Regions from separate parts of the Shewanella sp. GJ50-10 genome, predicted to be linked through region 2. Evidence: predicted binding sites of a transcription regulator. Region 2 holds the regulator's gene; the other holds the start of a gene.
The links. Region 2 encodes ArgR, which controls arginine synthesis, uptake and breakdown. Its sites were predicted from a motif close to ANTGAATANNTATTCANT; they were not measured.
Positions count from the first base shown of each region.

Region 1: the regulator ArgR is predicted to act here: its motif matches at 3,341-3,358, upstream of AC0L4E_RS13850 (OadG family transporter subunit).

Region 1 is NZ_JBVVSS010000001.1:3,281,927-3,289,279, forward strand. Features, by position in the region: gene AC0L4E_RS13840 (sodium ion-translocating decarboxylase subunit beta) at 14-1,144, opposite strand; gene oadA (sodium-extruding oxaloacetate decarboxylase subunit alpha) at 1,153-2,949, opposite strand; gene AC0L4E_RS13850 (OadG family transporter subunit) at 2,965-3,207, opposite strand; tRNA gene AC0L4E_RS13855 (tRNA-Arg) at 3,965-4,041, opposite strand; tRNA gene AC0L4E_RS13860 (tRNA-Ser) at 4,111-4,202, opposite strand; tRNA gene AC0L4E_RS13865 (tRNA-Arg) at 4,209-4,285, opposite strand; tRNA gene AC0L4E_RS13870 (tRNA-Arg) at 4,308-4,384, opposite strand; tRNA gene AC0L4E_RS13875 (tRNA-Arg) at 4,419-4,495, opposite strand; tRNA gene AC0L4E_RS13880 (tRNA-Arg) at 4,527-4,603, opposite strand; tRNA gene AC0L4E_RS13885 (tRNA-Ser) at 4,627-4,718, opposite strand; gene csrA (carbon storage regulator CsrA) at 5,214-5,414, opposite strand; gene alaS (alanine--tRNA ligase) at 5,961-7,353, opposite strand, start outside.
Region 2 is NZ_JBVVSS010000001.1:696,194-703,546, forward strand. Features, by position in the region: gene AC0L4E_RS02795 (ABC transporter permease) at 1-420, shown strand, start outside; gene AC0L4E_RS02800 (ABC transporter ATP-binding protein) at 422-1,450, shown strand; gene AC0L4E_RS02805 (Dyp-type peroxidase) at 1,560-2,498, shown strand; gene argR (transcriptional regulator ArgR) at 2,626-3,096, opposite strand; gene mdh (malate dehydrogenase) at 3,414-4,349, shown strand; gene AC0L4E_RS02820 (SDR family NAD(P)-dependent oxidoreductase) at 4,443-5,207, opposite strand; gene AC0L4E_RS02825 (thiol-disulfide oxidoreductase DCC family protein) at 5,241-5,630, opposite strand; gene AC0L4E_RS02830 (efflux RND transporter periplasmic adaptor subunit) at 5,806-6,858, shown strand; gene AC0L4E_RS02835 (efflux RND transporter periplasmic adaptor subunit) at 6,860-7,353, shown strand, end outside.

The sequences.
Region 1 (7,353 bases), 2.6 Mb from region 2:
TATGCCTATATCACTAGCCTAGTACTGCCAGTAATACACCCGCAGCAACTGCACTACCAAGTACACCTGCAACGTTAGGTCCCATGGCATGCATTAACAGGAAGTTTTGCTGATTGGACTCTAAACCTACCTTGTTCACAACTCGGGCGGCCATAGGCACTGCTGAGACACCAGCGGCACCAATCAATGGGTTAATCTTGCCGCCTGAAACCTTAGACATAATTTTTGCCATTGTCACGCCAGCAGCCGTACCAATACTGAACGCTACAGCACCTAATACCAGAATACCTAAAGTCTCAATACGTAAGAACTCTTCAGCCTGTAACTTAGAGCCTACAGCAAGACCTAAGAAGATGGTCACAATGTTGATCAACTCATTTTGTGCTGTGCTTGATAATCTATCAACTACGCCAGACTCACGCATTAAGTTACCTAAACAGAACATCCCTACCAGCGGTGTGGCTGCAGGTAAAAATAGAATAGTCATACCAACAACCATCAACGGGAAGATGATTTTCTCTTTCTTACTCACTTCACGCAGCTGTTCCATCTTGATGCTACGCTCTGACTCATTTGTAAGAAGACGCATAATCGGAGGCTGGATCAGCGGTACTAATGCCATATATGAATATGCAGCGACCGCTATTGCACCCAATAAGTCAGGGGCAAGTTTAGAGGCTAAGAAGATTGCCGTAGGTCCGTCAGCACCACCAATAATCGCAATGGCAGCTGCATCTTGCATGCTAAATTCAAAACCAGGTACTAAGTTAAGGGCAATTGCACCAAGCAAAGTGGCAAAAATACCAAACTGCGCAGCAGCGCCCAATAACAATGTTTTAGGGTTTGCAATCAGTGCACCAAAGTCAGTTAGTGCGCCAACGCCCATGAAAATCAACAATGGGAAAATCCCAGTTTCAATCCCCACGTAGTAGGCATACCAAAGTAAGCCACCTTCGTCGGTAAAACCTGCATTAGGAATGTTCGCTAGAATTGCACCAAAACCAATAGGCACTAAAAGTAGCGGTTCAAATCCTTTAGCGATAGCGAGATAAAGTAATAAACCCCCTATCGCCATCATGAATAATTGATCAGGTGCGAAGTTAGCAATACCCGTCTCAGACCAAAAGGCCATTAATCCTTCCATGCTATCTCCTACGCTAATGCCAACAGTGGCGAGCCAACTGTCACAGCATCACCTTGTTTAACTGATACGTTACGAATAACACCGGTAGTTGCAGCACGAACTTCGGTTTCCATTTTCATCGCTTCTAAAATGATGATCACATCACCTTCATTAACTTGATCGCCATCCTTAACCAAGACTTTGAAAATATTTCCTGAAAGCGGCGCATTCATTGTGGTTTTGATTTCATTACTCACTGGTGCGTGTGGCGCAAGTGGCGCTGGAGCTTGTGAACCTGCAGATGCTGCTTCAGTTGGAACAATTTGACTAATGTCACCGCCTTCACTGACTTCGACCACAAAGTTTTGACCTTGTACATTTACGGTGTAAGTCTCAGGACCTTTTTCAGCTTTTGCAGCTGGTACAGCCATATCATCTGCACTTGGTACAGGCTCAAATGCATCAGGGTTACCGCGGTTTGATAAAAACTGTAGGCCGATTTGATTAAACAATGCGTAAGTCATTACATCATCATCAGATTCAGCAGCTAAGGCAAAGTTGTCTTTCTTAGCAATGTCAGCTAACTCTGTACGAAGCTTATCAAGCTCTGGCTCGATAAGGTCTGCTGGGCGGCATGTAATAGCTTCAGCGCCATCTAACACGCGTGCCTGTAGCTCAGCGTTAACTGGGGCAGGTGTAGCACCGTATTCACCTTTCAGTACGCCTTCAGTTTCTTTAGCCAGAGTTTTATAACGTTCACCCATTAATACGTTGATGACTGATTGAGTACCGACAATTTGAGATGTTGGAGTCACTAGAGGTAAAAAACCTAAATCTTCACGAACACGTGGGATTTCTTCAAGCACGGCATCCATTTTATCTGCAGCGCCCTGCTCTTTTAGTTGGTTTTCCATGTTAGTTAACATGCCGCCAGGAACTTGAGCGCGAAGAATACGTGAATCAATACCCTTTAGTGCGCCTTCAAAACGAGCATACTTTTTACGTACTTCTCTGAAGTAAGCAGCAATCTCTTCAAGCGTTGCCATGTCATAGCCAGTAGAACGGCCATTATCTTCTGCCATTGCTACCAGCGTCTCAGTGGCTGAGTGGCCATAGGTTTGGCTCATAGATGAAATCGCAGTATCAAGCACATCAATACCTGCCTCAATGGCTTTTTGGTAAGTTGCAGTGCTCAAGCCTGTTGTCGCATGACAATGCATAGACACAGTTAAATCAGTTTGCGACTTTAAACGGCTAATAAGGTCGTAGGCTTCCATTGGCTTAAGTAAGCCAGCCATATCTTTAATACAAAGCGAATCGCAACCTAAATCTTCAAGATTTTTAGCCATTGAAACCCAAGTATCAACCGTGTGAACTGGGCTAGTAGTAAATGAAATCGTACCTTGTGCATGACCACCAACCTGTTTAACTGCTTTAACTGCGGTTTCGAGATTACGTACATCGTTCATGGCGTCAAACACACGGAACACGTCAACACCGTTTGTGTGGGCGCGTTCGACAAAACGCGTCACTACGTCATCAGCGTAGTGGCGGTAACCTAATAAATTCTGACCACGCAATAACATTTGCTGTGGTGTATTTGGCATAACTTTTTTAAGTTCGCGAATACGATCCCAAGGATCTTCGCCTAAATAACGAATACAAGAATCGAACGTTGCACCACCCCATGACTCTAAAGACCAAAAACCAACTTTATCCAGTAAAGGAGCGATAGGTAACATATCGTCTAAACGAAGGCGGGTTGCCAAAATAGACTGATGGGCGTCTCGTAATACTACATCTGTTAACGCTAAAGGCTTGCTCATAAAAACTCCTAAACTTTAATCTTTTGCACGATACTGATGAATAGCAGAAGTAATTGCTGCTATTAACTTAGGATCAAGTGTTGCTGATGCTGCGGCAGGTGCTGGCACATGAGCAACGGCAGGTTGATTCTCTGACTTACATAATCTGGCGACGATTTTAATACCGACAATTAGCATACTTAAAAATATGAATACTAAGCTCATCCCCATTATCATCACGCCTAGGGCGTTAAATAACTGCTCAGATATTGAAGTCATACATCCTCTCTTGTCTTAATGTTCAATCAGCGATTGCACATAGGATCCATTTTAATTGCGTAAAGCCGATGAAGCCTTTTAGCTCAATAAACGATGCACCATTTTTAAGCATCAAGTATTGGATTAACGCTACTTAGAATAATTATTCAGTCCATATTAACCAATTTCAGATTATATAAAAGAGCTTAAACTAATAGGTTTGGTTATATTAAATTCTTCATCGACGAAAAATATAACTAATCTATAACAATTAATCCAACACCTTGTAAATTGGTCAGACCAAAAATAATAATATTCGACCTCACTATGTGACAATTCAACAAAATAACTAAGGTATTACTGAGAATTATTCAATTTTGTAGGTTTTAATCAAAAAATGACAAGATCATGACGATTTAGCTATAAAAAGAGATATCAAGAATAAGAACAGCCAAGCGCCCCAAACCTGTGCAGTAATGCCGAAAAGCATAAATATGCCATTTTTATCACTTGAAAATGACTAAATATGAAATAAATAGTCTAAAGGGAATTAAAACTAGTGAAGTATTCTGCTCACTATGATGAATGGCACTGAGTCTCTCTTAATGCTCTTCATTTACTAGTGCGGAAACCTAAAGCGTATTCAGTCAGAACGACTTGTATATAAGGCGTGGTTGCAACAGATAAGTATTGAGGCGAATTCTAAATAAGATCTAGAATGAGTGAATTTCAGGCAAAAAAATACCCTGTAGTAAACTACAGGGTATTTTCTTGATCATGGTGCGGATGGGAGGATTCGAACCTCCGACCGCCTGGTTCGTAGCCAGGTACTCTATCCAGCTGAGCTACATCCGCAAATTTTTTACTATCACTTCATACTCAGTGCTAATTGAGCTTAGTTGCATATTCAATATATGCAAATAATGGCGGAGAGGGAGGGATTCGAACCCTCGATGGGAGTTAAAGCCCATACTCCCTTAGCAGGGGAGCGCCTTCGGCCACTCGGCCACCTCTCCGAATTATGGTGCGGATGGGAGGATTCGAACCTCCGACCGCCTGGTTCGTAGCCAGGTACTCTATCCAGCTGAGCTACATCCGCATAATTTGGTATGAATTTTATATGGTGCGGATGGGAGGATTCGAACCTCCGACCGCCTGGTTCGTAGCCAGGTACTCTATCCAGCTGAGCTACATCCGCATATATAAAATGGTAAAGCTTTTGAATGATTTAATGGTGCGGATGGGAGGATTCGAACCTCCGACCGCCTGGTTCGTAGCCAGGTACTCTATCCAGCTGAGCTACATCCGCTCATTAAATAATTCAAACACAAAAATAGCAATGGTGCGGATGGGAGGATTCGAACCTCCGACCGCCTGGTTCGTAGCCAGGTACTCTATCCAGCTGAGCTACATCCGCATCGCTTACTATTTTTTAAGAAATGGCGGAGAGGGAGGGATTCGAACCCTCGATGGGAGTTAAAGCCCATACTCCCTTAGCAGGGGAGCGCCTTCGGCCACTCGGCCACCTCTCCGTTTCTTGGGCGGTATATTACTGTTTGAAGAAAATAAGTCAAACCCTTTTTCAGAAACATATATTCATTTGAACTGTTTTTAATCATATTGCCGACTTAAGCCACAAATATTGTCAATTCACTGTGCCGATTTTTGTGTTTTACGATTAAAACAATTGAATCTAGATTTAACCCTCATCGGAAAACGGCTTGTTCTAAATTTTAAATCAACTTTTGGTGATTATTTGATTTATACACAAACCACAAATGAGATTCACAATTGAAAGAGTATTGAAACAGCCATAACAGGCATCATTATTAGTGAGTGAGGCTGTTATTTAAAACGTAAAAATATAAGCGTTGAAAACCTACCGAGAAAGATAACTTAAGGGGTTAAGAGTGCAAAACTGTACTATGAAAGTAGTGAACAGGCATAAACTAAAATATCAAATTGGGGGCACAAAAAAGCCAGCTGACACTGGCTTTAATGGTATAACGCTTCACAATTCTGATTTATCAGAAATTGCCACCTTCTGGTGAAGTGTTTCCAGATTTTTCAGACTGGATACGTTGGTAAATTTCTTCACGGTGAACTGATACTTCTTTAGGTGCATTCACACCGATACGTACTTGGTTACCTTTAACACCTAGTACAGTAACAGTAACTTCATCACCTATCATTAATGTTTCGCCTACACGGCGAGTCAAAATCAGCATTCGATTGCTCCTTTAGTCCAATCAGCATACACCAGCTTCTATCCGTAATATGCGCGTTTTAATAGTGTTAGCTTAATACAAATCATTAGTGACGACACTAAATCAATAAAATTTTTAAGCTTTTTAGCGTAAAAAATCGAAAATCAACAAAATTTGGCAATTTACAGGTCTACTTGCATCAAGCTGTTAACATTTGCAGACCATTCTTTAGACAAAGCTAAAACAGAACATTCAAAACAAGTTGATGCTTTCATAAACAAAAAAGCATAAAAAGCTGTACTAAATTAATTTACAGTGCTTTGAACCAGATTTTAAGAAAAAACAATGTCTCATAACTCGTTAATCAACATCGATATTTATACTTAGAATTACACTATGCCAAACCTTCAACAATCCCTCAAGCCATAAAACGATAGACTTTCACTGCTGATGAAATAACGTAGCTTAAATCACTTTATTAATGGTATTTCATTAATAGAGCTTAACTTAGTTATTTCATCAATCAGTGTTTCATTATATCGCTTTAAAGCTTTTACCTATTTTTAATTAGCTTAAGCGTTCGTTTAACCATGGTTGAACTAATGCTAAAGCATCATCTAGTTTCTCTGGTTCAGTACCACCAGCTTGAGCCATATCAGGACGCCCACCGCCCTTACCGCCTACCTGTTGTGCAACCATTGCGACTAGCTCGCCCGCTTTAACTTTACCGACTAAATCTTTACTCACACCGGCAATTAAGTTCACTTTACCTTCGTTAGCTATACCTAATACGATAATTGCCGAGTTAAGCTTTTGCTTCAGCTCATCTTGAAGGCCACGTAATGATTTAGGATCAACACCCTCAAGCTTTTTAACTAATACTTTGACGCCGTTCAGTTCAATCGCTTCGCCAGCGATATCTGCACTTGCAGCAGCAGCTAGCTTATCTTTTAACTGCGACATTTCTTTTTCAAGTTGTTTCACTTTATCAAGCTGCGCTTTTAGCTTAACAACCACTGAAGCAGAATCAGACTTTAATAACGACGCCGCTTTATCAAGTTGCGCTTGTTGTTCAGCAACATATGCCATTGCAGCAGCACCTGTAACGGCTTCAATACGACGAATACCAGCAGCAATACCACCTTCAGAAGTAATTTTGAATAAACCAATATCACCAGTACGACCTACGTGAGTACCACCACATAGCTCAATAGAGAAATCACCCATAGTGACGACACGTACTTCACTGTCGTACTTTTCACCAAACAAGGCCATTGCGCCCTGCTCTTTGGCTTCATCAATTCCCATAACCGCAGTTTTTAACTGATGATTACGACGAATTTGCGTATTTACCATATCTTCAACTTGCTTAAGTTCTGCAGCGGTAACAGCTTCAAAATGAGCAAAGTCAAAACGTAAACGTTCAGGGTTAACCAAAGAACCTTTTTGATTCACATGGGTTCCCAATACATTGCGTAAAGCAGAATGCAGTAAATGGGTCACAGAGTGGTTTAATTGCGTGCGGTGACGTAATTTCTTATCCACTTCTGCCGTAACGGTTTGACCAACAGATAAAGTACCTGCAGTCAGCTTACCTTCATGACCAAAAGCTTGACCAAATATTTGAGTATCGGCAACTTCGAATACATTCTCATCAATTGTCAGTTGACCTTTATCACCAACCTGGCCGCCTGATTCTGCATAAAACGGCGTGTTATCTAGTACGATAACAGCCTCTTGTCCTGCGGAAAGTGACTCTACAGCAACACCTTCAACGTAGATTGCAGTTACAGCACCTTGACCATTTAATTCGGTATAACCACAGAATTCAGTCTCACCTTCGATTTTCAAGCCACTATTATAATCAGTACCAAAGTTACCAGCTGCTTGTGCACGGCTTCTTTGTTCAGCCATTGCTGTTTCGAAACCTGCTTCATCAACGGTAATATCACGCTCACGA
Region 2 (7,353 bases):
CGTGGCCCAGGCTTACTATTTACTGGTAGTGTCTTTGCGTTGATTTTTGCTTTTTGTGTTCGCTTTGTGGCGATTTCAATTGGCAGCATTGAAAACAGTTATAAGCGTATTTCGCCTTCATTAGATATGGCGAGCATTACCATGGGGCAAAAGCCAAGACAGTTATTATGGAGAGTGCATTTACCTTTATTACGCAAAGGTATTTTTGCTGGTGCGCTGTTAGTGTTTATTGAAAGTATGAAAGAGCTGCCAGCAGCACTATTATTACGCCCAATTGGTTTTGAAAACCTTGCAACTCATGTCTTTCAATTCGTTTCAGATGAGCAACTAGAGCACGGCGCATTGGCAGCTATTGTGATTGTTCTTGTTGGACTTATCCCGTTGATTTACCTTAACCGTTCGTTGGAGCAAGAGAGCTAATATGTCCACATTGACCATTAAAAATGTAAAAAGTGACTACCAAGGACAGGTGATTCTCAATGGCTTAAATCTGACATTAGAGCAGGGTGAAATCGTAGCTCTTTTAGGCCCTAGTGGTTGTGGCAAAACCACATTGCTCCGTGCAATCGCTGGTCTACAAGCGATCAGCGAAGGCAGCATAGCGATTAATGGCCAATCGCTTAGTGCTGATGATGTGTTTATACCAAGTGAAAAGCGTGGCATAGGGATGATTTTTCAAGACTATGCTTTGTTTCCGCATTTAACCGTTAGTGACAATATATTATTTGGCGTTAAAGATTTAACGGCAAAAGAGCGCAGTGAACGTCTTGATGACATGCTGCAATTAGTTAAGCTTGAAGGACTTGGTCAACGTTACCCACATGAGTTATCTGGCGGGCAGCAACAAAGAGTATCCATCGCTCGAGCGTTAGCTTATCAACCGGAATTATTATTGCTCGATGAGCCTTTTTCTAATATTGATTCGCAAGTGCGCAGTGAAATGATGTTAGAAATCAGACAAATCCTAAAGCAACGTAATGTTAGTGCAGTATTTGTAACCCACAGTAAAGATGAAGCCTTTGTATTTGCCGATAAATTGGCATTATTCAAACAAGGCGGCATTGTACAACATGGCTTAGCTGAAGAGTTATATGGTGAGCCTAACGAACGTTATGTGGCTGAATTTTTAGGTGAGGGTAACTATATAACCGTGACGATTAAGAGTGCGACTCAGGTATCTTCAATATTAGGCTTAATTGAAAGTACAAATGAGCTTAGTCATCCTCTTAATAGCCAAGGCGAGTTACTATTAAGACCGCAACAAATTGATTTACAACCTGCTGCTCAAGGACATGGCGAAATTTTAGAACGCCGTTTTCTAGGTACAATTTGTCATTATTGGGTTAAAGTAGGGTTACAAACGCTCGAAGTTAGAAGTCAGTTAACCACGCTGACCTTAGGTCAGAAAGTCAATTTATCAATATCGGCACACCCGTTAGTGGTTTTTTAGTGACCTAAGTCTAAATTGACTGAAAATTGAGATAGAGCATAAGGATTAAATTGCTCAATTACCTTACACTATTTTAATCTTATTATTGTTAAAGGTGGTTGATTCCAACATGGAAACACAGAATATGCCTCGTGAACAGTTAGGAGTTTGTGCTGAAGGGAATCTGCATAGCGTCTACTTGATGTTTAATGCAAATGACGGCGTTGAAACTCAACTGCGCCCTTGTTTAGCCAATGTTGCTCAATATATTTACGAGTTATCAGATCAATACGCCGACAGTGCTTTTAATGGCTTTGTGGCAATTGGTGCTAACTACTGGGACACCATTTACGGTGAGCAACGTCCAGCTCAATTACGTCCATTCCCAGCAATGCAAGAAGGCAACCGTGACGCGCCAGCTATAGAGTATGATTTATTCATGCATATTCGCTGTGACCGTTACGATATTCTGCACTTGGTTGCTAATGAAATTAGCCAAATGTTCGAAGGTTTGGTTGAACTGATTGAAGAAGAGCGTGGTTTCCGCTTTATGGATAGCCGTGACTTAACTGGATTTGTTGACGGTACTGAAAACCCGAAAGGGCGCAGCCGACAAGAAGTTGCTTTAGTCGCTGATGAAGATATTCAATTCAAAGGTGGCAGTTACGTGCATGTACAAAAATATGCCCATAACTTAAGTAAATGGAACCGTCTGCCGCAGAAAAAGCAAGAAGATATTATCGGCCGTACTAAGCAAGATGATATTGAATACGCATCAGAAGATAAGCCTTTAACCAGCCATATCAAGCGCGTTAACTTGAAAGATGCTGATGGCAATTCAATGGAAATCTTACGTCAAAGTATGCCGTTTGGCTCACTCAGAGAGCAAGGTTTGATGTTTATCTCTACTTGTAACAAGCCGACTCATTTTGAAGAAATGCTTCGCAGCATGGTGCATGGCGATGGTCACGGAAATCATGATCACTTAATGCAGTTTACTAAAGCATTAACGGGGTCATCATTCTTTGCGCCTTCGTTAGACTTTTTAGCGCAGTTTGCTAACGACTAATCTCATTGTAATGGCACAAGTCATTACTCAAATTTGAGACATAAAAAAGCAATGCTTAAGCATTGCTTTTTTATTGGATAATACTCGCAAACATCTTGGTATTGCTTGCTGTGATTATTTACAACAGCTATTCGCTAAAGTTAAACAGTGACTTAACCGTTTCAAGCGTATCATCAATAGTCTTAATGCTAGATGGGCAGATAAAAATCGTATCATCCCCAGCAATGGTACCTAAAATTCCTTCAGGTTTACCTATTGAGTCTAACAAGCGCGCGATAAGCTGTGCAGCACCTGGGCTTGTTCGAACCACAATCATTGCTTGGTTATGGTCAACGTCGAGTACTAAGTTTTTGACCGGGCTTCCTGCGGTTGGAACACCTAATTCAGCAGGTAAACAGTACACCATCTCTTGTTTCGCATTTCGGGTACGTACAGCCCCGAACTTACTCAACATACGCGAAACTTTTGACTGGTTGATATTGCCAAAACCTTCCGCTTGCAGCGCGTTTACGATTTCACTTTGGCTCCCAAAGCGCTCTTCCTTTAGTATCGACTTAAACGTTCTAACGAGTTCATCCTGATTCTTGGTCGCTGGCATATTTTCTTCGTCTTATTAGTAATTTTTAAAATGAATACAATATATTCACAAAACGGGTTCATTTTGAATATATAAACAACACAAGTCAAGAAATAAGCTGTTTTGTTGAATAAAAATTCACTTTACAGTGTAAGTGCTTAAATCAGTGATTATTTATATACATATCTTAGAATAAGTAAATTGCCGTACTCCACTAAGGGATAATTGAAATTATGTCGCTGATGCAGTAATGTGACGCCACAATAAATATGATCTATGTCACAAACTGCGAATCATACATTTAGAAGTCAAACACTAGAACGTTATCGGAGATAATTATGAAAGTAGCTGTACTTGGTGCTGCTGGCGGTATTGGCCAGGCCCTAGCTTTACTATTAAAAACTCAACTTCCAGCAGGCTCAAAGTTGTCTCTTTATGACATTGCTCCTGTTACTCCAGGTGTCGCTGTCGATTTAAGCCACATCCCAACAGACGTTGAAGTTGCTGGTTTCGCAGGTGAAGATCCAACTCCTGCGCTAGTTGACGCTGATGTTGTTCTTATTTCTGCAGGTGTTGCGCGTAAGCCTGGTATGGATCGTTCAGATCTATTCAACATCAACGCTGGTATCGTACGTAACCTAATTGAAAAAGTAGCGGCAACTTGTCCTAAAGCATTAATCGGTGTGATCACAAACCCAGTGAACACAACGGTTGCTATTGCTGCTGAAGTTCTTAAAAAAGCAGGTGTTTACGATAAGAACCGTTTATTCGGTGTGACTACACTGGATGTTATCCGTTCTGAAACCTTTATTGCTGATCTTAAAGGCTTAAACGTAGCTGACGTGAACATCAATGTTATCGGCGGCCACAGTGGTGTAACGATTCTTCCACTACTTTCTCAAGTTGAAGGCGTAAGCTTTACTGATGAAGAAGTTGCTGCATTAACAACTCGTATCCAAAATGCTGGTACTGAAGTTGTTGAAGCTAAAGCCGGTGGCGGTAGTGCGACACTTTCAATGGGTCAAGCGGCATGTCGTTTCGGCCTTTCTTTAGTTCGTGGCCTTCAAGGTGAAGCGAACGTGGTTGAATGTGCATACGTAGATGGCGGCAGCGAACATGCTGAATTCTTCGCGCAGCCTGTAGTATTAGGTAAAAACGGCGTAGAAAAAGTATTAGCTTACGGCGAAGTAAGTGCATTTGAAGCAAATGCTCGCGATGCAATGCTTGATACGTTAAAAGGCGATATCAACCTAGGTGTTGAATTCGTTAAATAAGCCACTTGGTTTATTCACTTTAAAAGCGAAGCCTTGAGCTTCGCTTTTTTGTGCCTGTAATTAAGCAATCTACTCAATTATCCATTGGCCAAATTACCACTCAATGGTTTTTCCTTGCCAATCTAAAAACTCCGCTTTGCCATCGAAGACTAATTGTTGATGAATAATCAGTAATTTTTTAGCAACAAACTCCGCTGTAAACAGTTTCCCTTTTGGTACGTTTGCTTGAAAAGGTTTAGAAAGCTCGGTATCGGTAGTACCAGGATGAAAGGCAATCAGTTTGACGTTTTTGGCTCTGCGAGCATATTCAATCGCTGTGGTTTTAAGCAACATATTCAAAGCGGCTTTTGAGGCGCGATAGCTATACCAGCCACCTAACTGGTTATCACTGATACTGCCGACTCTGGCGCTCAATACACTGATAATACAAGCTTGCTTGCTATTAACCACAGTCGTTATCTGCTGCAACCACTGCATGGGCACTATGGTGTTTGAGTGAAACAAAGCTTGCATGGATTCAGGGGTAATTTCTTCTAAGCGTTTTTCTGGGCTTATTGCAGTTTCATCTGCTCTATTTAAAGAATGCAGCCTGCCATTACAAATAAACACTTTGACCAGATGGCCTTTAATTGATGATAAATCTTGGCAAATACTGGCAATGCTTTGCGCTGAATAATCCGACAGCAGATGTATGTGATTTATGTCATCGAGGTGATTTATGCTGAGTTTGCAGTTCTCATTTTGGCTCACTGTTATGATCTGCTCGATATGCCCATCCTGAATCAGTTCATCAAGGATGGCACTGGCAATGCCTGAAGATGAACCAATGATAACGGCAGAAGTAACGGGCTTTAGCACGGGATTATTCATACTTATTATAGTTACTCATGATTATTTGAGGTTACAACTGCCTGTTTCACAGCGTTGTTGACCGGTTAACAAGTAAGATATTTTATAACGGTTTTTGGCAAAACCACGATATGCCACATCGGCAAAAGGTTTAACACAAGGTAGCCTCAGCAGTTGTATCCATTTATGTTTTCCTGTTAGTGCCCATGCTTTGGCAGTGACATCAAGGCCCCGTAAAATCTCTCCGGTATTAGTTTCAGCGTGCAAAATAGAATTGGCAACGGTGAGGTCAATATGAGGATATTTTTGCTCGAAGCCTTCTTGGTTTAAATCAGCAAGCTCAATTTTGTGCAAACGATCGTGCTTTTTAAGTTGCTGCATCTCGTTGCTACACAATGGACAAGCGCTATCATAAAAAATACGTAATTCCATAGTACTGCCTCAACTTGTTTCGGTTAGGAATTATTACGTTGAATGTCGCAGATTGGATCTTTTTTGTGTAGTGCCGCACCTATTATGAGGGGTGATTGAGTGTTAGTATCAAATTAATTGCTCACTTTTTGATGGAACAAAATATGAAGAAACTCAGCCAGTTTACTTCTTTTTAGTGTTAATTTCCGCTGTCATTTCTAGCCTTTTTCTCAATACTGCCGTTGCCGAAGATAGCAACGAAGTATCCGATACTGTGATCCCACGACCAGTTAAAGTTATTCAAGTTGATGTTGGTACCGAATACCGTGAGCGTTTCTTGCCCGGCGAAGTGAAAGCATCTGAAAAGGCAGCATTATCTTTTAGAGTGGCGGGTGAGATTGCACAGATATTAGTGAGGCCTGGTGATCCTGTTGAACCGGGCGATATTTTAGCTATTTTAGACAGTGACATTTACCAGCAACAACTTGCAGTCGCTGAAGCTCAGTATGAGTTGGCTAAAGTGTTATTTGAGCGAAATGAGTCACTGGTTGAGCAGGGCGTGGTATCTCGTAATGATTATGACCAAGCTAAAAGTGATTACACTATTGCACAAGCAGCATTAGATAAAGCCAGAGCCGATGTCACTTATACTAAGCTTAGAGCACCCTATCAAGGGGTGATATCTAAACGTAGTAAGCGTGAATTTGAATTTGTTCAAGCTCAAGAAGAAGTCATGGGAATACGTACTGACTCCGCTGCTGATATCAGCTTTCAGTTACCCGAGCAATTTATTGGTTTTTTACAAAAATCAGATAAAAGTATAGAAGATATTGATAACATCGAAGTTAAATTTGATAGCCGCGACCATTGGTACCCTGCACGTTTAAAAGAGCTCAATACTGTAGCCGACCCCACTACTAGTAGTTACACCATTATCTTAACGCTCCCTATGCCAGAAGAACTGAATGTCCTGCCTGGAATGTCCGCTAGAGTAAAAGTCAAACTCCCAGCTAGAACCGCCGATGCGCATCCTAGAATCCCTGATGGTGCAGTAGTGGTAGAAAACCAGCAAGCTTATGTATTTACTTGGTCACCGTCACAACAACGAGTGAGTAAGGTGCCTGTTAAGCTGCAGGGAACTCGGATGATGTCTGGGTTAAATGATGGCGATTGGTTAGTGGTTGCGGGTGCTTCTGAGCTTAAAGATGGCCAAGCTGCAGTTAAATGGATTAAAGAGCGAGGGCTATAAAATGAAAGGAATTCCGCATTCTAGATTCAATAGCATTGCGCTGGTGGGGATAGGGCTTTTGAGCTTATCCGCATGCGATCGAACCGTGAATATCGAGCCGACTAAAACCTTAGTGAAAACTTACACTTTACCCCATACAAACAATGACGTTATGCGTGAGTTTAATGGTGTTGCTAGGGCACAAGATTTAACCAATTTATCCTTTCGTGTTGAAGGTCGAATAGAGCGTATCCCTGCAACAAAGGGCGGAGTTGTCCAAAAAGGTGACTTGTTAGCCGTACTTGAAAAGCGTGATTACACCATTGCTTTAAGCGATCGCCAAGCTCGAATGGAAGTCAGTCTTAAACAGGCTCAGCGTGGCAAACAGTTGGTTGAAAGCAAGTTGATGGCTCAATCTGAATACGATCAAATGAACGCCCAATATTTAGTGGCTAAAGCTGAGGAGCGTCAAGCGCAGTTAAATCTGCAATATACCGAGCTTCGAGCGCCTTTCTC